One region of the Nonomuraea muscovyensis genome, then DNA from elsewhere that is predicted to be linked to it. Evidence: riboswitches for the same ligand, from Rfam matches in the RefSeq annotation. Region 1 holds a riboswitch; each other region holds the start of a gene.
What was found. A riboswitch is a leader RNA that binds a small molecule or an ion and turns the genes downstream of it on or off. The one in region 1 is predicted to bind thiamine pyrophosphate.
Positions count from the first base shown of each region.

Region 2: it holds a riboswitch for thiamine pyrophosphate, as region 1 does, so the genes downstream of both, thiC (phosphomethylpyrimidine synthase ThiC) here and FHU36_RS13855 (purine-cytosine permease family protein) in region 1, are expected to answer to the same signal.
Region 3: it holds a riboswitch for thiamine pyrophosphate, as region 1 does, so the genes downstream of both, FHU36_RS02900 (FAD-dependent oxidoreductase) here and FHU36_RS13855 (purine-cytosine permease family protein) in region 1, are expected to answer to the same signal.

Region 1 is NZ_JACHJB010000001.1:2,913,115-2,923,431, forward strand. It holds gene FHU36_RS13825 (LCP family protein) at 1-268, shown strand, start outside; gene FHU36_RS13830 (GOLPH3/VPS74 family protein) at 353-1,009, opposite strand; gene FHU36_RS13835 (TenA family protein) at 1,033-1,638, shown strand; gene FHU36_RS13840 (Fpg/Nei family DNA glycosylase) at 1,703-2,581, shown strand; gene FHU36_RS44355 (winged helix-turn-helix transcriptional regulator) at 2,675-2,827, shown strand; gene FHU36_RS13850 (rhodanese-like domain-containing protein) at 2,824-3,147, shown strand; TPP riboswitch at 3,187-3,299, shown strand; gene FHU36_RS13855 (purine-cytosine permease family protein) at 3,290-4,624, shown strand; gene FHU36_RS13860 (methylated-DNA--[protein]-cysteine S-methyltransferase) at 4,732-5,322, opposite strand; gene FHU36_RS13865 (sensor histidine kinase) at 5,389-7,257, shown strand; gene FHU36_RS13870 (ATP-binding protein) at 7,410-7,838, shown strand; gene FHU36_RS13875 (YidC/Oxa1 family membrane protein insertase) at 7,835-8,482, opposite strand; gene FHU36_RS13880 (DUF6412 domain-containing protein) at 8,555-8,776, opposite strand; gene FHU36_RS13885 (hypothetical protein) at 8,781-8,948, opposite strand; gene FHU36_RS46310 (response regulator transcription factor) at 9,055-9,753, shown strand; gene FHU36_RS13895 (sensor histidine kinase) at 9,750-10,317, shown strand, end outside.
Region 2 is NZ_JACHJB010000001.1:3,080,071-3,090,387, forward strand. It holds gene FHU36_RS14630 (GMC oxidoreductase) at 1-123, shown strand, start outside; gene FHU36_RS14635 (hypothetical protein) at 393-584, shown strand; gene FHU36_RS14640 (AfsR/SARP family transcriptional regulator) at 657-3,182, opposite strand; gene FHU36_RS45590 (hypothetical protein) at 3,196-3,330, opposite strand; gene FHU36_RS14645 (hypothetical protein) at 3,548-4,231, opposite strand; gene FHU36_RS14650 (RNA polymerase sigma factor) at 4,228-4,788, opposite strand; gene thiC (phosphomethylpyrimidine synthase ThiC) at 4,996-6,705, opposite strand; TPP riboswitch at 6,697-6,812, opposite strand; gene FHU36_RS14660 (ABC transporter permease) at 6,860-7,603, opposite strand; gene FHU36_RS14665 (ABC transporter ATP-binding protein) at 7,600-8,352, opposite strand; gene FHU36_RS45595 (sensor histidine kinase) at 8,493-9,740, shown strand; gene FHU36_RS14675 (response regulator) at 9,715-10,317, shown strand, end outside.
Region 3 is NZ_JACHJB010000001.1:601,668-611,984, forward strand. It holds gene FHU36_RS02870 (GNAT family N-acetyltransferase) at 1-163, shown strand, start outside; gene metF (methylenetetrahydrofolate reductase [NAD(P)H]) at 375-1,298, opposite strand; gene FHU36_RS02880 (polyprenyl synthetase family protein) at 1,390-2,457, shown strand; gene thiE (thiamine phosphate synthase) at 2,489-3,124, opposite strand; gene FHU36_RS02890 (Rv2175c family DNA-binding protein) at 3,102-3,476, opposite strand; gene FHU36_RS02895 (NAD(P)/FAD-dependent oxidoreductase) at 3,507-4,670, opposite strand; TPP riboswitch at 4,728-4,842, shown strand; gene FHU36_RS02900 (FAD-dependent oxidoreductase) at 4,832-5,986, shown strand; gene thiS (sulfur carrier protein ThiS) at 6,037-6,237, shown strand; gene FHU36_RS02910 (thiazole synthase) at 6,230-6,985, shown strand; gene FHU36_RS02915 (RNA-guided endonuclease InsQ/TnpB family protein) at 7,035-8,225, opposite strand; gene tnpA (IS200/IS605 family transposase) at 8,248-8,664, shown strand; gene pknB (Stk1 family PASTA domain-containing Ser/Thr kinase) at 8,920-10,317, shown strand, end outside.

The DNA.
Region 1 (10,317 bases):
CGTGCTGATCAATCCGTTCACCTCGATCCCGCTGGCCATGAGCGCCACCGAGGCGGTCACGGTCGACGACGGCACGGGCGCGTTCGACATGCTGTCGCTGGGCCTGGCGATGGGCGACAGCCCGGTGACCACGGTGGTGCCGTTCGGCGGCAGCGAGATCGCGGGCGGCGGCACGGCCGTCAAGTGGGACCGGGCCAGGGCGACCAGGCTGTTCGACGCGCTCAAGGAGGACAAGCCGGTGCCGAAGGACATCCTCGACGCGAGCTGAGGCGGCTCCACCGGGGCGCGCGGGCGCGCTGGGCCGTTCCCGCAGGGCCCAGCGGGCGGGCCGTGCGCCTGCCCGCGCTCTGCGTCAGCCGCTGCCGCCTCCCACGGCGGCGGCGGTGGCGGCGATCGAGGCCGTCACCACCACCGAGTTGATCGCCGCGATGGTCTGGGCGACGGCGTCGGCCGCCCAGGCGCCCTCGGCGATCTCCTTGATCCGCTTCTTGTCCGCCCCGGGGAACGCCTTCCTGTCGAGCTTGGCGGCGCGCATGAGGGCGATGAGGACGGCGGTGCGCGGGTCGGGGTCGGTGCCCGCGAGCGCGCCCGCCACGCGCTCCCTGACCTGCGCCTCCACGCTGCCGTCGAGCTCCGGCCAGCGGGTGGTGGGGAAGACGCCGAGCACCTTGCCGCGCTGCTCGCTCAGCACCCCGGTGTCGGCGAGCCTGGTCAGCAGGCGGTTGCGGAGCTTGGCGGAGTAGAGCTTCTGCACCCACCAGACGGGCTTGCGCTCCTTGCGCTCCTCAGCCATGCGGGCCAGGGTCGCGTCGAGCTCCGCGTCCGCGAGGGGGGTGGCGTCGCGGACGGACACCTTCTTCGCCGACAGCTCGATCCGCTCGTTGACGGCCAGCTCCGCCAGGATCGCCCCGGCCAGCGCCGGGTCGAGCTGCGTGCCGGAGATGAGCAGCTTGCCGTCGTCCTCGGTGAGGGCGAGGAGCAGGAGTTCCTCGGCGATCGTCACAGTCATGGTTTTGACATTAACGTGCCCTCATGGGTCTTTCGGAGAAGTTGCACGCCGTCGGTCTTCCGCTGCTGAGGGAGCAGCTCGCCCATCCCACTGTCGTGGGCATCGGGCGGGGCGACCTGCCCGAGCCGGTGTTCCGGTCGTGGCTGGAGCAGGACTACCTGTTCCTGCTCGACTACGTGCGGGTGTTCGCGCGGCTGGCCTGGCAGGCGCCCGACGGGCACGTGGGCGACCTGGTGGACCTGGCCCACGCGACGTTCCACGACGAGCTGGACCTGCACCGGTCGATGTCGGCCGAGTTCGGGGCCGACCTGGAGGGGGCGCGCAAGGGCCCGGCCTGCGCGGCGTACACGGCGTTCCTGCTGGAGTCGGCCACGGACTACGGGGAGGGGCTGGCAGCCCTCTATCCCTGCATGTGGGGCTATTCGATGCTGGGCGGGAAGCTGGCGGAGAACCCGCCCGCCGAGCCGCGGTACCGCGCCTGGGTGGACACCTACGCCGACCCGGGCTTCGCGGCGCTGGCCGCGCGGATCGGGGAGATGATCGACGAGGCGGCCCCGGACCCCGCGCGGGCGGAGGCGCTGTTCGTCGAGGGGATGCGGCACGAGCTGGCGTTCTGGGACGTGCCCTGACGGCACGTCGTCGCCGACGGTCCACAGGCTGTGGATTGCCGAGGCCGACCCGTACCCTGGTGACATGCCGGAACTTCCCGAAGTCGAGTCGTTGACCGCCTTCCTGCGGGAGCGGGCGGTGGGCCGCACGGTCCTGGCGGTCGACGTGCTCGCGATCCAGGCACTCAAGACGTTCGACCCGCCGGTGGGCGCGCTCGGCGGGCTGACCGTCACCGGCGTGGCGCGGCACGGCAAGTTCCTCGACCTCGACTGCGACGGGCTGCACCTGGTGATCCACCTGGCGCGGGCCGGGTGGCTGCGCTGGCGCGACGACCTGTCGGGCGCCAAGCCGGTCCGCCCGGGCAAGGGCCCACTCGCCGTGCGCGTGCGGTTCGCGCCCGACGACGCGGGGCTCGCGCCGGGGTTCGAGCTGACCGAGGCGGGCACACAGAAGCGCCTCGCCGTCCACGTCACCAAAGATCCCGACACCGTGCCGGGCATCGCGGCCCTCGGCCCCGACCCGCTCGACGACGCCTTCACCGTCGACGCGCTCAAGCGCATCGTCGGCGGCAACCGCACCCAGATCAAGGGCCTGCTGCGCGACCAGAAGATCATCGCGGGCATCGGCAACGCCTACTCCGACGAGGTGCTCCACGTGGCCCGGATGTCCCCGTTCAAGATCGCCGCCACGCTCACCGACGCGCAGATCGCCGACCTGCACGAGGCCATCGTCACCACCCTGCGCGAGGCGGTCGAGCGGGCCCACGGGCTGGCGGCCAAGGACCTCAAGGCGGAGAAGAAGTCGGGGCTGCGGGTGCACAACCGGGCTGGGCAGCCCTGCGACGTGTGCGGCGACACGATCCGGGAGGTGTCGTTCGCCGACTCCTCGTTGCAGTACTGCCCCACCTGCCAGACGGGCGGCAAACCCCTCGCCGACCGGCGGTTGTCCCGTCTGCTCAAATGAGCGGCACCGAGGCCGACGACGCCTACGACGTCCGGCAGTGGGACACCCGAGAGGGCTGCGAGGTCCGCCAGATCCTCGACCGCGTCGCCGGTCGTGCCGCCCCGGGTGGACTACGCGCTCACGCCGCTCGGCCGTACCCTGCACGAAACGATCAAGGCGCTGGTCACCTGGCCCGAGGAGCACCAGGGGGAGATCGCGGCCGCCCGTGCCGCCTACGACCGCGGGCGCGAGATGATGGACACATGACGGTTCCTGAGATCGAGGCCAACCAGGTCCCCGCCGACGCCTTCCTGCTCGACGTGCGCGAGCGCGAGGAGTGGGTGGCCGGTCACGCTCCCGAGGCGGTGCACATCCCGATGTCGGAGATCCAGGGCCGGGTCGCCGAGGTGCCGGAGGATCGCAAGGTCTACGTCGTCTGCCGGTCCGGCGGCCGGTCGCTGCAGGTGGCGGCCTGGCTGAACCACCTGGGACGCGAGGCGGTCAACGTCGGTGGCGGCATGCAGTCGTGGGAGTTCGTCCGCAGGCCGATGGTCAGCGAGACGGGCCAACCTCCCTTTGTCGCCTGACTAGTGACAAACTCGATCTAGTGTCATAATTCGGGCGATACACACACCCGCGGGAGCTCGGGGCAACCGGGCTGAGAGGGCAGCTACCGCCGCTGCCGACCGCATGAACCTGTCCGGGTAATGCCGGCGTAGGGAGAGTGCGATGGCGCACGTCGCCGACGAGGTTCCGCTGACCCTCGAAGGAGAACCCCCCAAGACCCTCGGGCTGCTCGACCAGGGCGCCCTGTGGGCCAACCTCGGCGTCAGCCTCCTGGGCTTCTCGGGAGCGCTGTTCCTGATCAACCCGCTCGGCGACGCCCCGCTGAGCCTGGCGGCCGCCCTGACGGCCGCGCTCGTCGGCAGCCTGATCGGCACGGCCATGGTGGGCGTGGCGGCCGTGCCCGGCACGCAGACCGGGCAGCCGGCGATGGTCCTGCTGCGCGGCCTGTTCGGGGCGAGGCTGTCGTACATCCCGACCGTGCTCAACATCGTCCAGATGGTCGGCTGGGGCGCCTTCGAGCTCTGGGTGATCGCCATGGGCGCGAGCGCCATCTTCGGCCCCACGGTGCCGTACGCCGTGTGGGTGATCGTGGCCGGGGTACTCACGACCGCGCTGAGCATCTGGCCGCTCGGCGCGGTACGGGTGCTGCGCCGCTACGTGACGATCGCCGTCGTCGTCGCGATGATCTGGTTCGCCGTGGACTTCCTGGGCACGGCGCAACCGGAGACCGGCGGCTCGTGGGCGGCCTTCGCGCCGGCCGTCGACTACGTGATCGCGCTGTCGGTCTCCTGGGTGCCGCTCGCCGCCGACTTCGCCCGGCACTCCAGGTCGAGCACGGCGGCGTTCACCGGTGTGGTCGGCGGCTACACGCTGGCCCAGGTGGCCTGCCTCGGCCTCGGCGTCTACGCGGTGGCCATCGCCGGGTCGGCCGCGGTGAGCGCCGACAGCACGGCGGTGTTCGGGCCGTTCGTCGCGGCGCCGCTCGGCGCGCTGTTCTTCGCCGTCCTCGTGCTGCGGGAGACCGACCAGTCGTTCGCGAACGTCTACTCCACCACCGTGTCGCTGCAGAACCTCATGCCGCGGGTGGACCGGAGGGTCTTCTCCATCGCGGTGGGCGTGCTGACGATCGGCATCGCGCTGCTCGTGAACGTGACGTCCTACGGGGCCTTCCTCAGCGTGATCGGGGCGGTGTTCGTGCCGATGTTCGCGGTGCTGGCCGTCGACTACTTCGTGCTCGGCGGCGCGTTCGGGTGGAACACCGCGGAGGACGCGCCGGCCCGCTGGTCCATGCTGCTGCCCTGGGCCCTGGGCTTCGCCGCGTACTGGCTGACCACCTCGACGCCGACCGTCGGGCAGTGGGACGCCCTGTGGGGGGCGGTGCGCGACGCGATCGGCTTCACCCGGCAGCCGTGGATGAACGGCGCGCTCGGCGCGGCCCTGGTGGCGGCGCTCGTGACGCTGGCGGTGGGCGTGGTCGCCCGCTCCCGCCGACGCTAACGACCAGCCCGGCGCGGTGTTTCAGGGCGGCGCGATGTTCAGAACGGCGCGGTGTTTCAGGGCGGCGCGATGTTCAGAACGGCGCGGCGTTCAGGGCGGCGCGGTGTTCAGGCGAGGGCGCGCGTCTCGACGGTGAGCAGGTGGCGCTTGGCGGCGGTGCCTCCGGCGTAGTCGCCGAGCGCGCCGTCGCCCGGGACGACGCGGTGACAGGGCACCACCACGCACACCGGGTTGGAGCTGAGCGCGTTGCCGACCGCCCGCAGCGCGCGCGGCCGGCCGATGCGCTCGGCGATCGCGTCGAGGGTGGCCGTCGTGCCGTAGGGAACCGCCATCGTCTTCTGCAGCACCGTGCGCGCGAACGGCGTGGCGAGGGCCAGGTCGACCGGTGTGGCGAAGGCGCGCAGCCGGCCGGAGAAGTAGGCGTCGAGCTCCCGGCGCACCGGGTCGAGCCGGCGGGCGTCGGGGCCGATGAACGTGCCGACGTGCCGGGACACCCGCTCGAAGACGACGTGTTCGTCGTCGTAGCTGCACGCCACGAGGCCCTTGCCGGACACCGCGAGCACCATCCTGCCGACGGCGCCGTCGTAGGTGCCGAACGCGATGTCGGGGGGCGACTGTCCGCGGTAGGTGGGCGAGGTGACCCGCAGCAGAGCATCGATGTCGCCGCCCGCCATCCCCTCACCCTCTTCCCGTCGCAAGCCGTGACCGCAGCGTATCGGACGGATCGCACGACGCAGGCACCTCGCCACGGGCACTATGGAGATGTGGGTGACGAGTGGGCCGGCAGTGACGACGAGATCGCCCGTGCGGTGCTCGCCGCCTCGCCCAACGCGCTGATCGCGCTCGACCGCGACCAGACCGTCCTGGTGTGGACGCCGGCGGCCGAACGGCTCTTCGGCTGGACAGCCGAGGAGATGCTGGGCCGCCGGGCGCCGATCGTGCCGGACGAGCTGACGGCCGAGCACAACGCGGTGCTCGAACGCGTGCGCACGGGCGGTCAGGTGAGGCTGCAGACCAGGCGGTTACGCAGCGACGGCGGCGTGATCGACGTCCGGGTCGACACGAGCGCGCTGGTCATCGGCACTTCGGTGGTGGGCTACGTCTGCGAACACCACCCCGCCGAGGCCGACGAGGCGGCCCGCGAGCGCGTGGCGCGCCGGGCGCAGCTCGTGCGCCGGCTGACCGACGTGGTCGCCGACATCAACGCCGAGCTGGAGTTGTCGGCCGTGCTCGACCGGATCGCGGCCAGCCTGACCGAGCTGACGGGCGCCGACGCGGGCGGCTTCGTGCTCATCGAGGGCGAACGCCTGCGCCTGGTGAGCACCCACCGGCTGCCCGAGACGCTCAAGGGCGCGACGGCCGATCTGCGCACCAGCCTCGTCGGCAAGCTGCTGCGCACCGGCCGGACCGTCCTGCTGGAGTCCGGCGGCCTCGGCGAACTGGTCTGGGCCGAGTTGTCCGGACTGCACACCATCGCGCTCGGTCTCGCGGCCGTGGGCGGGCGCCCCTACGGCGCGCTGTACGCGCTGTTCGCCGACGGCCGGCCCGGCCACCTGGAGCTGGAGCTGCTCGAACTGCTCGCCGGGCACGCGGGGATCGCCGTGGGCAACGCGATGGCCTACCAGGAGGCGATCCGCCAGCGGGCCCACGAGCGGGCGCTGTTCGACGCGAGCGCCGACGGCATCGCCGTGCTGGACCGCGAGGGACGGGTGATCCGGTGGAACCCCGCGGCGACCGAGCTCACCGCCCTGCCCGCCGACGCGGTGCTGGACCTGCCGCCGCCGTTCGCGCTGCCGGGGCCGGGCGAGAAGCTGACCTTCCGGCTGCCGAACGGGCGCTGGCTGGACGTGGTGGGCGCCCAGATCGAGGAGACCGGCGAGGTGGTGGTCGACTTCCGCGACGTGACCCAGGCCAAGGAACTGGAGGAGGCCAAGGACCTCTTCCTGGCCACCACCAGCCACGAGCTGCGCACCCCGATCACGATCGTGCGCGGCTTCGCCAGCACACTGGACGCGCGCTGGGACAAGCTGACCGACCCCGAGCGCCGCTCCGCCGTCCACACGATCGCCGAGCGGGCCCGGTCGCTGGGACGGCTCATGGACCATCTGCTGCTCGGCTCCCGCGCCGGCGCGGACGAGCTGAAGGTCCGGGTCGAGGCGTTCGACCTGACCGAACGCATCCACGCGGCGACGCTCGGCCTGCCCGAGCTGTCCGACCGGCACCGGGTCGAGGTGACCGTCCCGGAGGACCTGCCGCCGGTCCGGGGCGACGCGCTGGCCACCGAGATCGTGCTCGGCCAGTTGCTGGAGAACGCGTTCAAGTACAGCCCGGCAGGCGGCCTGATCCGGGTCGAGGCGTGGCCGGAGGACGACACGGTGGTGGTCGTCGTGGACGACGAGGGCGTCGGCATCGCCCCGCCGGACCGGGAACGGATCTTCGAGCGGTTCGTCCAGGTCGACAGCGGCGACCGCAGGAGGTTCGGCGGTGTCGGGCTCGGCCTCTACATCGTGCGGAGCCTGGCCAGGGCCCAGGGCGGCGACGTGAGCGCCCACTCGCGCGACGGCGGCGGCACCCGGATGCGGCTCGTCATCGGCACCGCCTCCATTACTGGATCCGACACACCGATGCGGTAACGAGGTGGTCACGGATGTGCTGACCTACAGTCCAATGTGTACAAGCTGTGATCGAGATGCGGTTTCTGGGATTGAGTAACGGGGCATTTCGGTCGTACCGGGGAGTGTTCCCGCGGGGGGCACTGGTAGACGGGGAGGTGGGTGTGTCAAGCATGGTGCTGCTGCCGTACGCGCCGTCCAGCGTCGCCGTTGCCCGCCAGCGTCTGAGCACTGACCTGCAGGATCTCGGCGTGTTCGACGCCGCGATCGACGACGCCGTACTGGTGGTGAGCGAGCTGCTCAGCAATGCGCTGAGACACGCCCATCCGTTGCCGTCGGGCATGGTCAAGGTGGCGTGGCTGCGCAGCGGCGACCGGATCGAGGTGGCGGTGAGCGACGGGGGAGCCGCCACCGAGCCGCGCGCGGGCCGCCCCACCCTCTCATCGCTGGGGGGCAGGGGGCTCGGCATCGTCGAGTACGTGGCCGAGAGCTGGGGCGTTCGCCATGACGGCGAGATGACGACCGTGTGGGCCATCCTGTCCGCGCCCAACGGCAACGGCTCGATGAACGGGCACGTCGCAGCCCTGAGAGAGGCCGGCTAGCCGACGCGGGCGGCCAGCACGGCGCGCTCGCCGAAGGTCCAGGCCGTGGACACCAGGAGGTACAGTCCGGCGGCCAGCGGCAGCATCGCCGCGGCGACGACCGAGCCCCACGGCAGCAACGGCATGATCTTCCGCAGCGTTTCGGGCTGCTCCTCCGTGAGCGTGGCGCGGATCTTCCGTGACGACAGCCACGCCACCAGTGCGACCAGTGCGATGATCACAGCGAAGACCGAAAATGGCCAACTGATCAGTCCGTAATTGGCTACCACGCCGGCCACCTGCTGACCCAGCGGAACCCCCAGCAACTGCTGGCCGGCGAGCGCGGTCGGATGCGTGGCGACCTGGTACATCAGCCACAGGAACGGCAACTGGGCCAGCCCCGGCAGGATTCCGGCGAACGGCGAGCTGCCCTCCCTGGCGTACAGCGCGGAGACCTCCTTGCTGAGCCGCTGCGGATCGCGCCCGAACCGCTTCTGCAGCCGGCGCAGCTCCGGCGCCAGCCGCTCCTTGACCTTGGCGCTGCGCGCCTGCCGGACGCTCAGCGGGAGCAGCAGCACCCGTACGGCCAGTGTGAACAGCACGATGGCGAGGGCGGCGTGGCCCCCGGACATGCCGACGACGAACGTGACAAGAGAATCGATCATGAGCCCTTCAGACATGAGGAAGTCTTCACACAGAGGAAGACGGACTCAGGGCTCGTCGAAGACGAAGCCCCGCTAACGGGAAGCGGGGCAGGGGGAAGGCGCTCGGGGGCGTGGCCGGCCGGCCGCGCCGGGATCGCGCTGCCGCTGGAACGCCGTGCGCCGGGCGTAGACCAGCGGGAAGCCGGACGGCTCGGCGGTGCCGAGCGGCAGCAGCCTGGCGGCCCAGCTGACCAGCAGCAGGACCGCCACCATCGTGACGCCCATCAGCCAGGGGTCGAGCAGGAACGCGGTCACGGGCTCAGCGGGACGTCTTGCCGACCAGGGTCACCGCGATGAAGACCAGCAGGGCGACCACCCCGATGATCAGCGCGACCTTCAGCAGACCCATGATCATGGGCAGCACGAAGTTGAACAGCACGAAGAGCGCCAGGAGCGCGCCCAGCACGAGCATGACGACTCGACTCATGAGCCCACCGTACGTCCTGTGGGCATGATCCGCGAGGCTTACGAACCGATGACGTGGGTGTCGTCCCGGGTGTCGGCACAGGGTGGCCCGGCCGTACCGTGAAGAGGTGAACACGCGCATCCTCGTGGTCGAGGACGATCCCACCGTGGCCGAGGTGGTGGCGCGCTACCTGGAGCGCGACGGGCACGAGGTGGAGTGCGTCGGCGACGGGGCGGAGGCGCTGCGGCGGGCGCTGGCCCGGCCGCCCGACCTCATGGTGCTCGACCTCATGCTGCCCAAGGTCGACGGGCTGCAGGTGTGCCGCAGGCTCCGCGAACGCTGGCCCGTCCCGGTCATCATGCTGACCGCCCTGGGCGAGGAGATCGACCGCGTGGTGGGCCTGGAGACGGGTGCCGACGACTACGTGACCAAGCCGTTCAGCCCCCGCGAGCTGGCGCTGCGCGTCCAGTCCGTGCTGCGGCGGGCGCGTGGCGCGTCCGTCACGGCCGGCTCGGGGGTGCTGCGCGACGCCGGCCTGGTCGTCGACGTGGGGGCCCACGAGGTACGGCTGGACGGCGGCGAGGTGCCGCTGACCGCCCGCGAGTTCGACCTGCTCGCCTACCTGATGCGCAACCCCCGCCAGGCGTTCAGCCGGTCGGCGCTGCTGAACCAGGTGTGGGGCTGGTCGTTCGGCGACTCCTCGACGGTGACGGTGCACGTCAGGCGGCTGCGCGAGAAGATCGAGCCCGACCCGACGCGGCCGCGCAGGATCGTCACGGTGTGGGGCGTCGGCTACCGCTACGAGCCCCTGGAGTCGCCGGGATGACCGGCCTCGGCGGGCTCGCGCGGGCCGCCGCGATGGGCGACCTGGGCGTGATCGTGGCGGTCACCGCCGGGCTCGGACTGGTGGTGGCCGTGCTCGGCGTGTGGGCGACGTGGTCGCTGCGCAGGCGGTCCATCGGCGTGATGCTGGCCGTGGTGATGGTGGTCTCGGTCGTCGCGACCCTGGCGGGCGTGGTGGCCATCACGCTCATGATGATCATCGAGGGCCGGGTGCGCGACATCGTGCTCAGCGTCGTCGCCGTGGGCGGGCTGGTGGGGCTGGGAGTGGCGTTCGCGCTGGCCAGGCGGGTCGTGGGGGAGAGCAGGCGGCTGGTCGCCGCCGTACGGGAACTGCCGTTCACCGCGCCCCGAGGGCTGCCCGCCGAGCTGCAGACGATCGCCGACACGCTGGAGGAGGCGAGCGCCCGCGAGCGAGCCCTGGAGGAGGCGCGGCGCGAGCTGGTGGCGTGGGTCAGCCACGACCTGCGCACCCCCCTCGCCGGGATGCGGGCGATGGCCGAGGCGCTGGAGGACGGGGTGGTGTCCGACCCGGCGACCGTCGCCCGCT
Region 2 (10,317 bases), 170 kb from region 1:
TACCCGGGCCTGTACGTCATCGACGGCGCGCTGATCCCGGGCAACACCACCGTCAACCCGTTCGTCACCATCACCGCCCTCGCCGAGCGGAACATCGAGAAGATCATCGCCACGGACCTGTGACGCTCGCCCCGCTGTACGTCCGTTGTACGGGGCGCTGTACACCGCTGCTCTAACGTCGTCCGGCGACAGATGACCGGCCGGACGAAGGGAGACACGATGATCGGCGCGTTGGAGCGGCCGGCGCCCCGGCCCGCGGCGAAGGCGGACCCCACCTGGAGCCACCCCTGCTGACTCGGGCCTGTCGCTGTACGCGCGTTGTGCGGGTCGTTGTAGGCGGGCGGCATAGCGTCGTCGGGCGACAGGTGGTCGCCTGACGAAAGGAGACACGGATGATCGGCGCGTTGGGGCGGTTCGGAGACCGGCTGCTGGAGCGGCTGGTGCCCTCGGCCACGGCTCGGGCCGACACGACCTTCAGGGAGTACTGCTACTGCCGGTACACCTACAAGCACTACAGGACCTGCCACGTGGTCGGCGGCACGACGTCCTGTGGCCTGTGCTACTCGGTGTCGGCCACCTGCTGACGGCCGGCGACGACTGAGCGACGCGCCGCCGGGCCCCCCACCGGGTCCGGCGGCGTTCGCGTGCGGCGGGTCTCAGCAGGGCGGGAAGCGGCGGGAGGCCGGCGTGCCGACCGGCTCGTACGTGCCGTGGACGGCGCGGAGCCGGGCGCGGAGCGGTCCGGCGCCCGGATGGCCGTGCCGTTCGAGGATGCGCAGCGCCTGCTGCCAGGCGCTGCGCGCGAGGTAGCGGTCGCCCACCGCGTAGTGGCTCTCGCCCAGCCGGACGAGGGCGCCGGCCTCCTGGAAGCGGTCGCCGTCGCGCCGGAACAGGTCGAGGGAGTGCCGGTAGCAGGTGACCGAACGCTGCAGGTCGCCCAGGCTGTGGTGGATGTGGCCGAGCAGGCGGTGCAGGTGCGCCCGCGCCGGCAGGTCGTTCACCACGCGTTCCGCCGTGTACAGGGCCGCCACGAGGTCGGGCCAGCGGCCCTGCCGGTCGTGGAAGGTGGTCAGGGCGGAGGCGATCCGCCAGCTGTGGCGGGGGAAGCCGTGGGCCGCGGCGTGCCCGACGCACGCCAGCAGCACGGCCTGTTCGGCGGCGAACCACTCCATCGCCTCCCGCTCGCCGGCGAAGGTCTCAGGACGGACTCCCGGCCGGGGCGGCGTGGTGGTGATCGAGGCCCGGCGGGGCTCCAGGGCCGAGGCGGCGGCGTCGGCGCTGTGCAGGTAGTGGTCGAGCATGCGGTGCGCCACCGCGCGGCGTTCGGCGTCGTCGGCGTGCGCGTGCGCCAACTCGCCCGCGTACGCCCACAGCAGGTCGTGCAGGACGTAGCGGCCGGCACGGGGTTCGGTGAGCAGATGGGACCAGGTCAGCTCGGCGAGCAGCGGCCGCACCCGCCGGACCGGCAGCCCGGCCATGCCGGCCGCGGCCGCGACGGAGATCTCCGGGCCGGGGTGCAGCCCCAGCGTGCGGAACAGCCGCGCGCTCTCGGCCCCGAGCGCCCGGTACGACGAGGAGAACACGGTACGCACGTCCGTGGCCGGATCGCCCGTCCCGAGCGCGTCCAGGCAACCGAGCGGCTCGCCCAGCTCGGCGGCGACGCCGGCGAGGGGCAGGCCGGGTTCGGTGACGGCCCGGGCCGCCGCCACGACCAGCGCGAGGGGCAGCCGCGCGCACCGCGCGATGATCTCCTCCACGGCCTCGGGTTCGGCCGCCGCCCGGTCCGGGCCGAGACGGCGGGTCAGCAGCTCGCGCGCCTGCGGGGTGGGCAGCAGGTCGACGGTGAGCGGCCGGGCGCCTTCGGCCGCGACCAGGCCGGTCAGCCGGTTGCGGCTGGTCAGCAGGACCAGGCAGGTGGGGGAGCCCGGCAGCAGCGGACGGACCTGGTCGGCGTCGCGCGCGTTGTCGAGCAGGACGAGCACCCGCCGGTCGGCCAGGAGGCCGCGGTAGAGGCCCAGCCGCGCCTCGAAGGCGGCGGGCACACGGTCGGCCGGCACGCCGAGGGCTTCCAGGAACGCGCGTAGCGTCTCCGACGGGGGCGGCACCGATCCGCCGGCGTCGAAGCCGCGCAGGTTCGCGTGCAGCTGCCCGTCGGGGAAGCGGTCGCGCACCAGGTGCGCCCAGTGCACGGCGAGCGCGGTCTTGCCGACGCCGGCCGTACCCGACAGCACGATGACGGGCGGGCCGTCGCCGAGCAGCGCGTCGAGCCCCGCCAGCTCCCGGTCGCGGCCGGTGAAGCCGTGCGCGTCGAGGGGGAGCTGGTGGGCCGTCGGCTCGCGGCCCGCGGCGGGGAGCAGCAGGTCCCGGTCGCGCCGGAGCATCGCCTCGTGCAGCCGCCGCAGCTCCGGGCCGGGGTCCATGCCCAGCTCGTCGGCCAGCAGCCGGCGGGCGTGCCCGTACGTCTCCAGCGCCCCGGCCGTGTCGCCGCACCGGTAGAGGGCCAGCATGAGCCCGCCGTGGACGCGTTCGCGCAGCGGATGGCGGACGGCCAGCAGGCGCAGCCGTTCGACCACCTCGGCATGCCTGCCGAGCGCGAGCAGGACCTCCACGTGGTCCTCCACGGCGGTGAGGCGCTGCTCGTCCAGGTGGGCGACGACGGACCGCAGGGTGGGGCCGAGCCGGACGTCCTCGGCGGCGTCGCCGCGCCACAGCGCGAGCGCGTCGGCGTAGGCGCGCTCGGCGCCGCCGAGGTCGCCGGCGGAGCGGGCCTGCCGCGCCGTGCCGACGAGCGCCTGGAACCGCCGCAGGTCCAGCTCGCCGGGCGCGAGGCGGAGCAGGTACCCGGACGGCGAGGTGACCAGGCGGTCGCCGGGCGGATCGGCCGGGGCGGGCAGCGACCGGCGGAGCTGCATGACGTAGGTGCGCAGGTTGGACACGGCCGACGGCGGTGGCCGGCCGTCCCACACCTCGTCCACGAGCAGCGGGAGGGAGACGGCGTCACCGGCGTGCGCCAGGAGCATCGCCAGGATGGTGCGCTGCTTGTGGGCGGTGATCCTGGCGGGGCCGCCGCCCGAGACGATCTCCAGCGGGCCGAGAAGCCGGAAGCGCGGGACGTCCGCCGCCTCGTCCCACGCCGTCATCGCCGCGGCCCTCCGGGGCGGCTCGTCGGTGGCGTGGGGCAAAGGGACATGGCGATCAGGCCGGCCTGAGCGTCCAGAAGTGGTTGTCGTCGTGGCCCGAGACCGGCTCGGCCGGGGCCGCGGCGGCGGGAACGGGGGATAAGACGGTCAGCACTGCGGCGGCCAACAGCACGACTCGACGGGTCAACACGCGAACTGGTTCCTCAGTCATGAACATGTGTCCGGAAGCGCTGATCAACTTACCGGGAAATGACCAGATCTGTGGGGGTTCCCGGAACAGCGCGTGGGCGCCGGTCGCAGGCCAGGATGGGGGCGCGGGCGAAGCGGCCGGCGGGTGTTCAATCTCGGCGCCTGTCGCCGGGCGGGGCACGGTAGGCGGTGCCGGCTGCCGTGCCCCCTGGCGGCAGTCAGCTACCCGCCGGCGGGTACGCCTCCGGGTTCTTCTTGGGGTCGGGCATCTTGTCCCAGGACGGGTCGTCGATGACCTTGCAGGGCTTGACCGGCCCGGTGACGATGTAGCCGCTGAATTCCCACAGGGGCCTCGGCTTCTCCGGGCCCGAGGTCTGGTCCGCGTTCTCGGTGAACTCCATGACGGCGGTCTGCCCCGCCTTGACGAGCTGCGGGTTGATCCGCAGCTCGCCGCCGCCCAGCTTGAACGCCTTGCCGTTCGGCGAGTTCTCGATCGCTTCCCGGATCTTCCTGTGCACCTCCGGGTCCTTGCTCTTGAGCTCCTCCTTCGAGAACGTGGGACCGGCTTCGGTCTGCCCGCGCTCGGGGGCGCAGCGGGTGCCGGGCTTGGTGTAGGAGACGTCGGCGGTCAGGCCGACTGCCGCCAGGTCCTTCTCCACCTGGGCCGGATCCCTGAACTCGATGATCTTGAGGGTGATCGTGCCGTCGGTGTTCTTGGTGACCGCGTAGGCCGGAGTCTCCGATCCGCTCAGGAACGGCACCGTAAGGGCCGCGACCGCCGCGAGCCCGGCCACCGCCGCCCCGGTGATCAGCCGCCGCCGCCTGCCCCGCCGGTGCCGGTCGTTGTTGCGAGCCACGATCTCGTCCTTGAGCTCCATCAGCACGTGCTCCTTGTAGTTCACTGAATTCCTTCCAGGACGAAGGGGGCCATCTCTGGCACGGTTCTGAGCGCGCGGCGGGCGCGGTGCAGTCTGGCTCTGGCGGCCCCGTGCCGGATGCCCAGAGCGGTGGCCGCCTCGCTGATCGTGAGCTGGTCGATCACGACCAGTTCGATCATGGCGCGATCACCGTCCGGCAGTCCGGCCATGGCCTGGAAGGCCCGTCTGGCCAGGCTCTCCGCGTCGATCCGCTCTTCGAGTTCGGTGACGTCGTCGGAGTCGAGCGGTCTTCGTCCGCCCACCCGCTCGGCCAGTCTCGTCTCCTTGAACGCCCGCCGCCGCTCGGCCGAGAGGGCGTTGCGAGCCACGCCGTACAACCAGGCGATCTCGCTACCGCGGCCTGGCCGGTAGGTGTGGGCGGAGTCGAGCACCGCTGCGAAGACCTCCGCCACCAGGTCGGCGACCGTGTTCGGATCGGCGACCCTCCGGGCGAGGAACGACGTGATCGCGTCGACATGGCGTCGGTAGAAAGCTTCGAAAGCTTCCGGGTCTGTAGCGATGTCGGCCTGTTTGCGACGCACCAGCCGTACCCCCTTCGTCGTTTACACCCCTTCTTGGTCAGCAACGGGAAAAGTGTTATGAGAGTGAATGAACTGCCCGGCTTCTGGTGCCCTGGGTTCGATGGAGCCGGGGCGGCCAGGTCCCCTACCTGGCCAAGCGCCGTAGCGCGCGGGCACGACACCTCTTCAAGGTCACAGAGTTCCGCGGCGCTTCACCGGGCGTTCGCCTCAGGTGTCGGCGAGGGGCAGGTAGACCGTGCCGCCCTGGTCGCGGAACTGTGCCGACATCTCGGACATGCCGGCCGTGAGCGCCTCGGAGTCGGACAGGCCGTGCTCGTCGGCGTAGCGGCGGACGTCGTGGCTGATCTTCATGGAGCAGAACTTGGGCCCGCACATGGAGCAGAAGTGGGCGGTCTTGGCGGGGGCCGCGGGCAGCGTCTCGTCGTGGAAGGAACGGGCGGTGTCGGGGTCGAGCGACAGGTCGAACTGGTCCTCCCAGCGGAACTCGAACCGGGCGTCCGACAGCGCGTCGTCCCATGCCTGTGCCAGGTGGTGCCCCTTGGCCAGGTCGGCGGCGTGCGCGGCGATCTTGTACGTGATGACGCCCGTCTTGACGTCGTCCCGGTCGGGCAGGCCCAGGTGCTCCTTGGGGGTGACGTAGCAGAGCATGGCCGTGCCGTACCAGCCGATCATGGCGGCGCCGATGCCGGAGGTGATGTGGTCGTAGCCGGGCGCGATGTCGGTCACCAGCGGGCCGAGCGTGTAGAAGGGGGCGTCGTCGCACAGATCGCGCTGCAGGTCGACGTTCTCCTTGATCTTGTGCATCGGCACGTGGCCGGGCCCCTCGACCATCGTCTGGACGGCGTGCTCGCGGGCGATCGCGGTCAGCTCGCCCAGCGTGCGCAGCTCGGCGAACTGCGCCTCGTCGTTGGCGTCGGCGATCGAGCCGGGCCGCAGGCCGTCGCCCAGGGAGAACGCCACGTCGTAGGCGGCGAAGATCTCGCACATGTCGGCGAAGTGCTCGTACAGGAAGCTCTCGCGGTGGTGCGCCAGGCACCAGGCGGCCATGATCGAGCCGCCCCGGGACACGATGCCCGTCTTGCGGCGGGCGGTCAGCGGGACGTACGCCAGCCGCACCCCGGCGTGCACGGTCATGTAGTCGACGCCCTGCTCGCACTGCTCGATCAGCGTGTCGCGGTACACCTCCCACGACAGGTCGGCGGCCACCCCGCCGACCTTCTCCAGCGCCTGGTAGAGCGGCACCGTGCCGACCGGGACGGGCGAGTTGCGGATGATCCACTCGCGGGTGGTGTGGATGTCGCGGCCGGTGGACAGGTCCATGATCGTGTCGGCGCCCCACCGGGTGGCCCAGGTCATCTTCTCGACCTCCTCCTCGACGGACGAGGTGACGGCCGAGTTGCCGATGTTGGCGTTGATCTTCACGAGGAAGTTGCGGCCGATGATCATCGGCTCGCTCTCCGGGTGGTTGACGTTCGCGGGGATGATCGCCCGGCCGGCGACCACCTCGTCGCGGACGAACTCCGGTGTCACGCCCTCCCGGACCGCGACGAACTCCATCTCCCGGGTGACCTCTCCCCGGCGGGCGTAGGCGAGCTGCGTCACGGGCGCCCCCGCGGCCCGCAGCGGACGCCGGGCCGCGCCCCGCCAGGCGTGCTCGTCGCGGGCGGCGGCGCTCGGCCGGCCGTCGTCGACCGGCTGCACCGGCCGCCCGTCGTAGCCCGTCACGTCGCCCCGCGCCAGGATCCACTCCTCGCGCCGGGCCGGCAGGCCCCGGGTGACGTCGGTGGTGGCAGCCGGGTCGGTGTACGGCCCGGACGTGTCGTACAGGCGGATCCGCTCCCCGTTGGACAGCAGCACCTCGCGCGCGGGCACCCGCAGGTCACTGGTGTAGATCTTGGAAAAGCGCGCGCCACTCATGCGGCAACTCCCTTCGCCGGCATTACCCGGAGCAGGTTCTGGCGGTCGGCGGCTGATGGATAGCCGTCCTCTCAGCCCGGTCACACCGGGCTCCCGCGTTGGACCCGATCAACGTAACCCGGCCTCCGGAGGGACGCAACAGCACCGCCGACGGTCAGGCCGCCTCCCTGCGGACGGCCCGCGCGACGCCGCCGGCCGCCGGCAGCACGATCCAGCACAGCACGGAGACGGCCAGCCGGGCGGCCTCGCCGCCGGTCATGGCGCCCGCCATGAGGGGGGCGGACGTGCTGCCCAGGTCGAGCCAGCCGGCCAGGGTCTCGCCGAAGGAGCCGAGGCGGGCCACGGCGCTCCACAGGATCGAGGCCGACAGGCACACCACGATCGCGGCCGGCGCGTTCAGCAGCAGCATGCCGAGGGCCAGCCCCATGGCGACCACGAGCACGTTCCCGGCGGTCCAGCCGAGGAGGGCGGCGGGCGAGACCGACCAGTCGGCCGGGACGTCACGGACCCCGGCGGTGAGCGCGGTCACCGGCACCGCGACCAGCATCGCGAACACCGCCGCCACGACGGCCGTGACCAGCGGCGGCAGGCACTTGGCCGCCAGCACCCGCACGCGCCGGGGTTCGAGGGCGAACGTGGTCAGCACGGTGCGGTGGCTCCACTCGCCGGTCACCGACAGGATGCCGAGCACGGGCAGCAGGGTGCCGAACCCGATCCCGGCCGTGCCGACCAGCTTCTCCAGGCTCGGCCCGGCGACGGCGCCCCGGGCGGCGACGGCGGCGACGGTCAGCGCGACCAGGATCGCCGCCAGCGTCATGCCGCTGCGGGTGTCGAACAGCTTGCGGGTCTCGACCGCCACCAGCCGGCCGAACGGGACGCCCCCGGTGACGGCGCTCATGCCGCGCTCCCGTCAGCGCTCAGAGCGGCGTCGAGGCCGGCGCTCCGGTCCGCGCCCGTGGTGAGGTCGAGGAAGACCTGTTCGAGGGTGCGGCCGTCGCGGCGCAGCTCGGCGACGGTGCCCCGGGCCAGGACGCGGCCCCGCGCGATCAGCACCACCTGGTCGGCGACCTGCTCCACCTCGTGCAGCAGGTGCGAGCTGAGCAGCACCGCGCACCCCGAGGCGGCCAGCTCGCGCAGCAGGCCGCGCAGCCACCGGATGCCCTGCGGGTCGAGCCCGTTGGCCGGCTCGTCCAGGATGACCGCTCTCGGCTCGCCGAGCAGCGCGTGGGCGATGCCGAGCCGCTGCCGCATGCCGAGCGAGTAGCCGCCGAACCGCCGCCCGCCCTCCGCGGCGGTCAGCCCGACGAGACGCAGCACCTCGTCCACCCGCGACCTCGGCAGGCCGAGCGTCATCGCGCCGAGGGTCAGGATCTCCCGCCCGGTGCGGCCGGGATGCTGGGCTCCGGCGTCCAGCAGCGTCCCCACCTGGAACGCCGGCCGGTCCAGCTCCCCGTAAGGCCTCCCCAGCACGGTGGCCGAACCGGACGTGGCCCGGGACAGCCCGACCAGGACGCGCAGGGCCGTCGACTTGCCGGCGCCGTTCGGCCCGAGGAACCCGGTGACGCCGCCCGGCTCGACGGTGAACGACACGTCGTCCAGCGCCCGGACGTCCTTGTACACCTTGCTGACATGCTTGAACTCGATCACGGGTGCAAGTCCACCGGATGCGCGCCGGCCCGTCATCGGACCAGGGTCCCGCCCGGACGGCCCGGCGTAGACCTGCGGCCATCCGGGTGTCGACCCAGGTCGCTAGGGCGGTGACCCGCAGGTTTCCTAGGCTGGGCGTCGTGCACGACCGTACGGAGGACGAGGCGCGCCCGGAGCGGTGGGCCGGCCTGGCGCGCTACCTGTCGGCCGTGGTGCCGATGCTGTTCCACGGCGGCATCATGGCCTGGGTCGCGTTCCGGGAGCCCGGCCGGCTGACGGCCCTCCTGGTGGACGTGGGGCTCGGCGTGGCGGGGCTGGCCCTGCTGGCGGGGTGGCGGCGGTGGCCGCTGCCGGTCGCGCTGGCGACTGCGCTGCTGACCGCGTTCTCCAGCACGGCCGTGGGCCCGGCCTACGCCGCCTACGTCTCGCTGGGCTCGCTGCGGGGGTGGCGCCCGCTCGTTCCGGCAGCGGCCGTGTCCTTCGCGTGCCTGGCCGTCAGCGCCACCTCGCGGGGCATCGACCAGGTGGCCGTGGTCTCGCTGACCGGCGGCAGCACGATCCTCGCGGCGCTGACCGCGCTCGGGCTGTACCTGCGCGGGCGCCGCGACCTGGCGGCGTCCCGGCGCGAGGCGGCGTTGGCCGCGCGGCGCGCCGAGCGGCAGCGGATCGAGCAGGCCAGGCTGGCGGAGCGGGTGAAGATCGCGCAGGAGATGCACGACGTGCTGGCCCACCGGATCTCCCTGCTGTCGATGCTCGCGGGCGGCCTCGCGTACCGGACCGACCTCGGCGCGCAGGAGACGCGTGAGCTCGCGCTGGCGATCCAGGAGAACGCGCACCAGTCGCTGAACGAGCTCCGGGCAGTCCTCGGGACGCTGCGGCGTGACGACGGCCCACCCGAGGACGGCCCGGGCGGCGCGGACGGCGCGGGTGACGTGGGCGGCGCGGGCGCGGGTGGGCCGGAGGCGCCGCAGCCGACCCTGGCCCAGCTCGGCGCCCTGTTCGACGAGGTGCGGGCCGCCGGCCAGCGGGTCGAGGTGGCCGACAGCATCGAGGGCCGCGAGCTGCTGCCGCCGCAGACCGGCCGGCACGCGTACCGGATCGTGCAGGAGGCGCTGACCAACGCGCGCAAGCACGCGCCGGGCAGCCGGGTCACGGCCGAGCTGGGCGGGCGGCCGGGCGGCGGCCTGCGCATCCGGGTGAGCAACCCGGTGCCGCCCGGCGGGCCGTCCCCGGGCCCCGGCGGGCGGCTGGGGCTGGTCGGTGTGGCCGAGCGGACCCGGATGGCCGGCGGCAGCCTCAGCCATGCTGTGCAGAACGGGTGCTTTGTCCTCGATGTCCGGCTGCCGTGGGAAGGTGTGCGACGTGATCCGACTCCTGGTCGTGGATGACGACCCGATGGTGCGCACCGGACTGCGCCTCATCCTCGGCGGCGAGCCCGACCTGGAGATCGCCGGTGAGGCCGGTGACGGCCGCGAGGCCATGGCCGCGATCCGGGAGCTGCGGCCGGACGTCGTGCTGCTGGACATCCGCATGCCCGTCCAGGACGGGCTGGTCACCACCGAGCTGCTGGCCGGACGGCCCGACCGGCCCAGGATCCTCGTCCTCACCACCTTCGACGCCGACGACATGGTGCTGCGCGCCCTGCGGCTGGGCGCGGACGGCTTCCTGCTGAAGGACACGCCGCCGCCCAGGATGGTGGAGGCGGTGCGCGCGGTGGCCGCGGGCGAGCCGGTGCTGTCGCCGAGAGTCGCCCGGCAGGTGATCGCCGCGGCCACGGACGGGCACGGCCGGCGGCGCCCGGAGGCGGAGCGCGAGCTGGCCCGGCTCACCGAACGGGAGCGCCAGGTTGCGATCGAGGTCGCCCGGGGCAGCTCGAACGCCGAGGTCGCCGCCCGCCTTCACATGAGCGTGGCGACCGTCAAGGCCAACATCACCCGCATCTTCGCCAAGCTGGAGACCGACAAC
Region 3 (10,317 bases), 2.3 Mb from region 1:
CGGCCGGCCCGAGCGCTCCGCGGTGCTGTCCACGCACGACCGGCCGACCGCCGCCCGCCACCTCTACGCCGCCATGGGCTTCACGGACCTGCTGAGCCGGTACGTCTTCCCGGGCGGTTACGAGGAGTACGCGATCGTCGGCCGCCCGCTGCCGCTGACGTGACCCCGGCGAGCACCCAGGACGTCATGGTAAAGCCTTGACCTGCGAGTTTGGCGTCCGTGGCGTACGGGCATGACTGAACACGCAAGGTAACGGGCGCTTTACCCCGCGTCTACCCACCCCAGCCCGCCACCCGCCGGGTCCCCCTGCGGGCGGGTGGCGGGACCCCTCCACGAGAGGGAGCAGGCCTTCGCCGCCGCCGAGCGGCGGCCGGTCAGACGGTCACGGCCGGCGCGTGCGACAGCCGCTGGAAGACCTCGCGCGAGGCGCTCGACCGGTTGAAGGTGATGAAGTGGATGCCGGGCGCCCCCTCGTCGAGCAGCCGCTGGCACAGCTCGGCCCCGTGGTCGATGCCCAGCGCGCGCACCGCGGCCGGGTCGTCGGCCACGGCCTCGAAGCGGGCAGCCACGCCGGGCGGGAACGGGGCGCCTGACAACTGCTCCGACCGCGCGATCGTGCTCATCTGCGTGACCGGCATGATGCACGGGATGATCGGCGTGTCACAGCCCTCGGCCGCCACCCGGTCGCGCAGCCGGAGATAGTCCTCCGCCTGGAAGAACATCTGCGTGATCGCGAAGTCGGCCCCGGCCCGGCACTTGCGCACGAAGTATTCGGTGTCGGACTCGATGGACGGCGAGCGCGGGTGCTTGTAGGGGAACGCGGCCACGCCCACGCAGAAGTCGCCCGCCTGGCGGATCAGCCGCACCAGCTCCTCGGCGTAGAGGACGCCCTCGGGGTGCCTGACCCACTCGCCGGCCGGGTCGCCGGGCGGGTCGCCGCGCACGGCCAGGATGTTGCGCACCCCCGCGTCGGCGAAGCGGCCCACCAGGTGGCGCAGCTCGCGGACGGAGTGGTCGACCGCCGTGAAGTGGGCCACCGGCGTCAGCGTGGTGCCATGGGCCAGCCGCTCCACGATGTCGACCGTGCGGTCACGGGTGGAGCCGCCGGCGCCGTAGGTCACCGAGACGAACGTGGGACGAAGGGCCTCCAGCTCCCTGATCGCCCGCCACAGCTGGCGCTCTCCCTCGTCGGTCTTCGGGGGGAAGAACTCGAAGGAGAACGAACGGCCACCGGCGGCGAGGAGCTCACGGACGGTGGGGACGCGATCGGGCAGGACAGAGGGTCGACCAAGGGCCATGAGATCAGGGTACCGTGACCGGCCGCGCACCAGCGGTCCCAGGGGAACCTGGAGATCCTGCACCAGTCGTGCGACCACTAGTCTCATGCACATGAGCACTGAGGCCGCGAGCATGGACACCCTCCGCGACCAGGTTGACCGTTCCCTGCGGGCGTTCGTCGACCGCCAGCTGCCCGCCATGGGGTCCGAGGAGCTGGAGCCGCTGCGCCTCGCCGCCAGCGAGCTGCTGGCGGGCGGCAAGCGGCTCCGTCCGGCGTTCTGCTACTGGGGCTGGCGCGGCGCGGGCGGCGCCGAGCTGCCGGAGATCTTCACCGCGGCGGCGTCGCTGGAGCTGCTGCAGGCCAGCGCGCTGGTGCACGACGACGTGATGGACAGGAGCGACCTGCGCCGGGGCATGCCGTCCGCGCACCGGCGCTTCGAGAAGATCCACGCCGAGGCCGGCTGGCAGGGGGCGCCGGAGCAGTTCGGCGTGGGCGCGGCGATCCTGCTGGGCAACCTGCTGCTGATCTGGTCGGGCGAGATGTGGCGCACCAGCGGCCTGCCGCCCGCGTCGCTGGCCGCCGCCCAGCCGGTGCACGACCACATGCGCACCGAGCTGATGTGCGGCCAGTACCTCGACCTGCTGGAGCAGGCACACGGGGAGAACACGTTCGAGTCGGCCCTGCGCGTCGCCCTGTACAAGAGCGGCAAGTACTCCGTGGAGCAGCCGCTGCGGCTCGGCCTGGTGCTGGCCGCCGGTGAGCGGCTGCCGTGGATGGACGAGCTGTGCACCACGTTCGGCACGCGGGTCGGCATCGCCTTCCAGCTTCGCGACGACATCCTCGGCGTGTTCGGCGACCCGGCGCGCACCGGCAAGCCGGCCGGCGACGACCTGCGCGAGGGCAAGCGGACGATGCTCGTGGCCCGCGCCCTGGCCGCCGCCTCGCCGCAGCAGGCCGCGGCCGTGCGCCGCCTGCTGGGCGACCCGGGCCTCGACGACGAGGGCGTGGCCGTGCTGCGCGGCGTCATCGAGGACACGGGCGCGCTGCGCGAGTGCGAGGAGCTGATCACCGACTACCTCGGCGAGGCGCTGGCCTGCCTCGACAAGGCCCCGCTCACGCCGGAGGCGCGTGCGGCGCTGGCCGAGCTCGCCGTGGCCGCCACCTCGCGCAAGACCTGACGCGACCCGGCTCGCTCAGCCGCCGGTCGGCTCAGCGGGCCAGGCGCTTGGCGAACTCGGCCGCCGCGGCGCCCGGGTCGTCGGCCTCGGTGATCGCCCGCACCACGACGACCCGCGTGACCCCGTGGGACATGACCTCGTCCAGGTTGGCCAGGTCGATGCCGCCGATGCCGAACCACGGCCGGTCGGTGCCGAGCGATGCCGCGTGCCGCAGCAGCGCGGGCCCCGGCGCGGACCGGCCGGGCTTGGTGGGCGTGGGCCAGATCGGGCCGCAGCAGAAGTAGTCGACGCCCTCCTCCACCGCGGCGGCGGACGCCTCGGCGGTGGAGTGGGTGGACCTGCCGATGAGGACGTCGTCGCCGAGTATCTCTCGCGCGACCCTCACGGGCAGGTCGTCCTGCCCCAGGTGGAGCACGTCGGGCCGGGCGGCGTGGGCCACGTCCGCCCGGTCGTTGACCGCCAGCAGCCTGCCGTGCCGGTCGCACGCGTCGCGGAACACCTCCAGCAGCGCGAGCTCCTCGCGCGCCTCCAGCCCCTTCTCGCGGAGCTGGACGATGTCCACGCCGGCCGCCAGCACGGCGTCGAGGAACTCGGCCAGGTCGCCGCGTTCGCGACGGCCGTCGGTGCAGAGGTAGAGCCGGGCGTCAGAAAGCGAGGGCCTGGGCACGCCGCTTGACCTCGGTATGACGACCGGCCTTGATCGCCTGGACGGGCGACCCCGGCAGCGAGTCGTCGGGGGTGAAGAGCCAGCGCAGCGCCTCGACGTCGTCGTATCCGGCGTCCTGCAGCACGGTCAGCGTGCCCGGCAGGCCCTTCATCACGTCCTTCTCGTCGATGAAGACCGCGGGCACCTGCGGCCCACCGCCGCCGCGGCGGACGCCGAGCAGCTTGTGGTCCTTGAGGAGTTGCTTGGCCCTGCCCAGGGACAGCCCCAGGCGCTCGGCCACTTCGGGAAGAGTGAGCCACTCGTCGACGAGCTGGTCGGTCTCCCGGTCGATCTGTGCAACAGAAAGCGTCACGGAACCACAACTACCACATGCCACGCTGGCTCAAACAACACAATCTCGTAGCGAAATATCGGGATCTACCAGGCGGTTCGCGTCGAGCCGCCGTCCGGCCTCCATGAGGCGGCGCCCCTGGACCAGGTCGCGCGGCCGGTCGACGGTCAGCACGGCGGCGAGCGTGTCGTCGCCGGTCAGCCAGACGGCCGACCACTTGCCAGCGGGCTCGCCCCGGTACAGCAGCCGGTCGGCGGCCTCGCGGTGACCGGCGTACTGGAGCATGTGGCCGAACTGCTCCGACCAGAAGTACGGCACCGGGTCGTAGACGGCCTCCTCGCCGAGCAGGGAGGCGGCGGCCACCTCGGGCGCGCCGAGCGCGGTGTCCCAGTGCTCGACCCGCAGCCGGGCCTGGTAGCGGCGCGACCACCAGGCGGCGCAGTCGCCGACGGCGACCACCCCCGGCAGCGAGGCACGCAGGTGCTCGTCGGTGACGACGCCGTTGTGCAGGTCGATGTCGGCCCCGGCCAGCCACTCGACGGCCGGGCGGACGCCGATGCCGGTGACGACCACGTGCGCCGGCACGAACTCCCCGCCGACCAGCTCGACGCCGCCCTCCTCGACCGAGGAGACCATCGTCTCCAGCCGCAGGTCGATGCCGTCGTACCAGCTCAGGGTGCGGGCGCCGACCTCGGCGCCGACGGCGTGCGCGAGCGGCGCGGGGCCGGCCTCGATCACGGTCACCTCGCAGCCGACCCGGCGGGCGGCGGTGGCCACCTCGGCGCCGATCCAGCCGGCGCCGATGACCACCACGCGGGCGCCGGGCACGAGCCTCGCGCGCAGCTCCAGCGCGTCGTCGAGGGTGCGCAGGACGTGCTGCGGACCGTCGCCCGGCACCGTGATGGGCTCGGCGCCGGTGGCGATGACCAGGCCGTCGTAGGCCAGCTCGCCCTCGGTGGTCTCCACGACGCCCGGCCGCAGCGCCTTCGCGCCGACGCCCGGCCGGAAGTCCACCCGCAGCGCGGCCGCGTCGAAGTCGACGAAGCTGGAGTCACTGGCGCCCAGCAGGACGGCCTTGGACAGCGGGGGGCGGTCGTAGGGGCGGTGGCGCTCCTCGCCCACGAGGGTGATCGCGCCGTCGAACCCGCCCGCCCGCAGCGCCTCGATGCTCCGCACACCCGCCAGGCCCGATCCGACCACCACGACATGGTTCACGGTCAAGACCATAACGGGCCGGTGCCGGCGTGTCGCAGCGAGGGCTTAGGGTGGAGGCGTACGACGCGCGGGAGTCCGGCCGCACCGGGCTGAGAGGAAGGCTGCACGGGCCTTCGACCGCAAGACACCTGATCCGGATCATGCCGGCGAAGGGAGCGCGCATGGAAGTGATCGTGGGCGGCGGGATCGTCGGGCTGACGATCGCCTGGCGGCTGTCCCGGGCGGGACGCGCGGTGACCGTGGTGGACCCTGCTCCCGGCACGGGCGCCTCGCACGCGGCGGCGGGCATGCTGGCGCCGGTCAGCGAGGTCACCTACACCGAGGAGCCGCTGCTGCGGCTCGGCGTCGCCTCGCTGGGCAGGTGGCCGTCCTTCGTCGCCGAGCTGACCGCCGACGCCGGTCTGGACGCCGCTTCGCACGCCGGCGGCGGTCCGGGCGTCCCGGCGGCCGGGCGGGCCGGGCTCGGTGTGGACCTGCGGCACGACGGCACGCTGGACGTGGCGTTCGGGGCCGACGACCTGGCGGCGCTGGACGAGCTGGCGGAGTTCATGGCCAAGCTGGGGCTCGCGGTGGAGCGGCTGACCGGCCGCGAGTGCCGCCGTCTGGAGCCCATGCTGGCGCCGTCGGTGCGCGGCGGGCTGCTCGCGGCCGAAGACGCGTGGGTGGACCCGCGCCGGGTCACGGCGGCGTTGCTGGCCGCCCTGGAGCGGCGCGGCGTCCCGCTGGTGCGCGCCCGGGTGACGGGACTGCTGCGCGAGGGCGGCGCGGTCCGCGGGGTGCTGCTGGACCGCGCTCCGGACGAGCTGCGGGCGGACGGCGTGGTGCTGGCGGCCGGCGCGTGGAGCGCCGAGCTGGCCGACGTCCCGGTGCGGCCGGTCAAGGGGCAGATCATGCGGCTGCGCTCCCCCGAGCCGCTCCTGAGCCGGTGCGTGCGCGGCACGGTGCACGGCGCGTACGTCTACCTGGTGCCGCGCGGCGACGGCGAGCTCGTGGTGGGGGCGACGCAGGAGGAGCTGGGGTTCGACACGCGGGTGACGGCCGGCGGCCTGTACGAGCTGCTGCGCGACGCCCGCGAGCTGGTGCCCGGGGTGACGGAGCTGGAGGTCGCCGACGTGGTGGCCGGGCTGCGTCCCGGCACGCCGGACAACATCCCGTACATCGGCCCGAGCGGCACCCCGGGGCTCACCCTGGCCACCGGGCACCACCGGGGCGGCGTCCTGCTGGCCCCGCTCACGGCGGCCATCCTGCTGGGCGAGGAGCCCGAGCTGGCGGCCCTGTGCTCCCCGTCGCGGACCACGGCCCGGCCCGCCGGGTGACCCTGTGCCCCCCGGGCCGGGGCCCGGGGCTCCACCCTCAAGGAGTTGGGATGAAAGTGACGATCAACGGCGACGCCCGCGAGGTGCCCGACGGCACGACCGTGGCGCAGGCCGTACGGATCCTGACCGGCGCCACCAGCGGGGTGGCGGTGGCCCTGAACGACGAGGTGGTGACGCGCGGCACCTGGGACTCCACGCGGCTGCGCGACAGCGACCGCGTCGAGGTGCTGACGGCGGTGCAAGGTGGATGACCTGATCATCGCGGGCGAGAAGTTCTCCTCGCGGCTCATCATGGGCACGGGCGGCGCCCCCTCGCTGGAGGTGCTGGACCAGGCGCTGGTCGCCTCCGGCACCGAGCTGACCACGGTCGCGATGCGACGGCTCGACCCGGCGGCGCGCGGGTCGGTGCTGGACGTGCTGCGGCGGCGCGACATCAAGGTGCTGCCCAACACGGCGGGCTGCTTCACCGCGGGCGAGGCCGTGCTGACCGCCCGGCTGGCCCGCGAGGCGCTCGGCACCGACTGGGTCAAGCTGGAGGTGATCGCCGACGAGCGGACGCTGTTGCCCGACCCCATCGAGACGTTCGACGCGGCGGAGCGGCTGGTCGCCGACGGGTTCGTCGTGCTGCCGTACATCGGCGACGACCCGGCCCTCGCGCGCCGCCTGGAGCAGGCGGGCTGCGCGGCGGTCATGCCGCTCGGCGCACCGATCGGCTCCGGGCTCGGCATCCGCAACCCGCACAGCATCGAGCTGATCGTCGAGGCGGCCTCCGTGCCGGTGGTCCTGGACGCGGGCATCGGCACGGCCAGCGACGCCGCGCTCGCGATGGAGCTGGGCTGCGACGCGGTGCTCCTCGCCACGGCGGTCACCCGGGCGCAGCGGCCCGACCTCATGGCGACGGCCATGCGCGGCGCCGTGCAGGCGGGGCGGCTCGCCCGCCTGGCCGGGCGCATCCCCCGCCGCCGCCACGCGGAGGCGTCCTCACCGATGACCCCTTGACGCGCTCCCCGGGATGAATCCCGGGGATTCTCGCCCGTGCCGCGTGGGCTCACGCGGCACCTGGAAGGCTTCCTCGTTCACCGGGCCGCGCCACCGCACGCGGTGGTCCTACCTGCCCTCCGGAGGCGTTTAGCCTCTCCGCCCGTCCGTCGGCGAGAATGTTGATCGCTGCGTTGACGTCCCGGTCGTGGACCGTCCCGCAGACACAAGCCCATTCCCGGACACCGAGCGGCATCGCCTCAGCGATCGCGCCGCACTCCGAGCAGAGCTTGGAGGACGGGAAGAACCGGCCGATCCTCGCGAAGTCCCGCCCATACAGCTTCGCCTTGTACTCCAGCATGGCCACAAAAGACGACCAGCCCGCATCGTGGACGCTCTTGGCCAGCTTCGTGCGCGCGAGCCCGTTGACCGCCAGGTCCTCCACGAACACCGCTTGGTTGTCGCGGATGATCTGTGTGGAGGCCTGGTGGTGGAACTCACGGCGCGCGTCGGCGACCTTCGCGTGCTGGCGAGCGACCTGGAGCCGCGCCTTGGCCCGGTTCTTCGATCCCTTCTCCTTACGCGACAGCCTCTTCTGAAGTTTGCGGAGCTTCTTCTCCGCGTGGCGCAGGAAGCGGGGCGAGCCGATCTTCCGCCCGTCGGCCAGAACCGCGAAATGCCCCAGCCCCAGATCGATCCCCGTCTCGGCCTCGGCCTCGGGCAACTCCTGCTCGGCGATCTCGACCACGAACGAGGCGAAATACCTGCCTGCCGCGTCCTTGATCACGGTCACGCTGGACGGCTCGGACGGCAACGCCCGCGACCAGCGCACCGCAACATCGCCGATCTTCGGCAGGGACAGCTTCTCCCCCACCTTGAACCGGGCGTTCCTGGTGAACCGGATCGCCTGCCGCAGGTCCTTGCGCGACCGGAACCGGGGCGGGGCGGCCTTGGGACCCTTGCGCCTGCCGCTGATGCCGGCGAAGAAGTTGCGATACGCCATGCAGGCGTCCGCGAGGGCCTGCTGGAGCACCACTGCCGACACCTCGCCCAGCCACGCCCGCTCCGGGTGCTGCTTGGCGTGGGTGATGACACGCTTGGACAACTCTCCGTCACTGATGAACGGCAGTCCCTCGGCGTGGGCGTGGCGGCGCAACGCGAGCGCGTCGTTGAACACCACCCGCGCGCACCCGAACGCCTTCGCCAGCGCGATGCGCTGGCCGGGGGACGGGTCCAGGCGGAAGGAATAGCGCAACTGCACGACCACATCCTAGGGTTGGCTTATGGCCGGACACAGCGATATCAGAACCGGAAGACATTGCGTATTCCTGCTTCATGCCCACTTGGTTTTCGTGACGAAATTCCGGCATCCGGTCTTCACCGACACTCATCTGACTCGCCTGGAAGAGATCACGCGGTCGGTGTGCGCGGACTTCGAGACCGAGTTGGCCGAGTTCGACGGCGGGGACGATCACGTCCACCTGCTGGTGAACTTCCCTCCCAAGGTCGCCCTGTCGAAGCTGGTCAACAGCCTCAAGGGCGTCTCCTCACGCAGACTGCGCCAGGAGTTCCCCGAACTGGCCGCCCACTACTACCGGGCCAACAAGCTATGGTCGGGCTCGTACTTCGCCGGGAGCGTCGGCGGCGCCCCGCTCTCGATCGTGCGCCAGTACATCGAGCAGCAGAACCGGCCGGTCTGACCGTGGTGACCCCGGTCCGCCTGGCGGCGAATCGACTGTTCCTGCCCCGCTCCGTGGGAGAGTCCGTTTCACCCCCGGCCTGAAGGCCGGAGCACTACGGACGAATCCGGTAGCGGGCGGCACGCCGGGCCTGCGCGGGGCCTGCCCCGCCGGGGTCGCGGGCGTTCCAGGCCCGGGTCGGACGAGGGCCACGGCTCGGCATCGTTTGGGATGGTCAGGACGTGCCGGGCCTCAATCGCCCGTAAACTCGGCGACGTGGACACGACGACTGCGGACGCCCTCGTCGGGCGGCTCCTCGATGGGCGCTACCGCATCGAGTCCCGCATCGCGCGGGGCGGCATGGCGACCGTCTACCTCGCGCTCGACGTCCGGCTCGACCGCACCGTGGCCCTGAAGGTCATGCACCGGTCGCTGGCCGAGGACCCGTCGTTCGTGCGCAGGTTCATCGGCGAGGCCAAGTCCGTGGCCAGCCTGTCCCACCCCAACGTGGTGGCCGTCTTCGACCAGGGGACCGACGGCGACGTGGTCTACCTGTCGATGGAGTACGTGCCGGGCAGGACGCTGCGCGACATCCTGCGCGAGCGGGGCAGGCTGCCGGCGCGCGAGGCGCTGGAGATGGTGATCCCGGTGCTCGCGGCGCTGGGCGCGGCCCACCAGGCCGGGATGGTGCACCGCGACGTCAAGCCGGAGAACGTCCTGCTGACCGCCGACGGCCGGGTCAAGGTCGTGGACTTCGGCCTGGCCCGCGCGATCGAGGCCTCCGGTCAGACCCGCACCGGCATGATGATCGGCACGATCGGCTACATGTCGCCCGAGCAGGTGACGACGGGCGCGGCCGACGCGCGCAGCGACGTCTACTCGACGGGCATCATGCTGTTCGAGCTGGTGACCGGCCAGCCGCCCTACGACGGCCAGACGCCGATGTCGGTGGCCTACCGGCACGTCCACGACACCGTTCCGGCGCCGTCGTCGCTGGTCCCAGAGGTGCCGCCGCAGGTCGACGCGCTGGTCGCGCAGGCCACCGCCCGCGAGCCCGGCGACCGTCCCGCCGACGCGACCGCGATGCTGGTGGCGGCCGTCGAGACGCACCGCCTGCTGCCCCGGCTGACCGACCCCGCCGCGTCCCGCACGCAGCACTCGCAGCCCTACCGGCAGCAGCCCCCCTCGTCCCCGTCACAGGCGTCCCCGTCACAGCCGTACCCGTCGCAGCCGCACTCGGCGCCGCAGTACCCGTCGCAGCCGCACTCCGGCGCGCACTCGCTGCCGCAGCAGGCTCCCCAGCCGACGCGGACGATGCCGGCGACCGGGGCCGGCCCGGCTGCCGGCCTGCCCGGTCACACGCTCGTCCAGCCGCGCGCCGAGGCCCCGGCGCCGCAGGGGCGCCGGAGGGTGCTCCGCTCGACGTGGGTCCTGGTCGCGCTGGCCGCGGTGATGGTGGTGGCGATCGCGGCGACGGGCGTCTACTTCTCGCAGACCCGTTCGGTGACCGTGCCGAGCGGGCTGGTCGGCAAGAACGTCGTCGTGGCCGAGCAGAACCTCACCTCCCGCGGTTTCAAGGTGCGCCAGGCGCCCGGCCAGTACGACGAGAACGTCGCCGAGGGCCTCGTGCTCAGCACCGACCCGGTCTCCGGCAAGGAGGTCGACACCGGCACC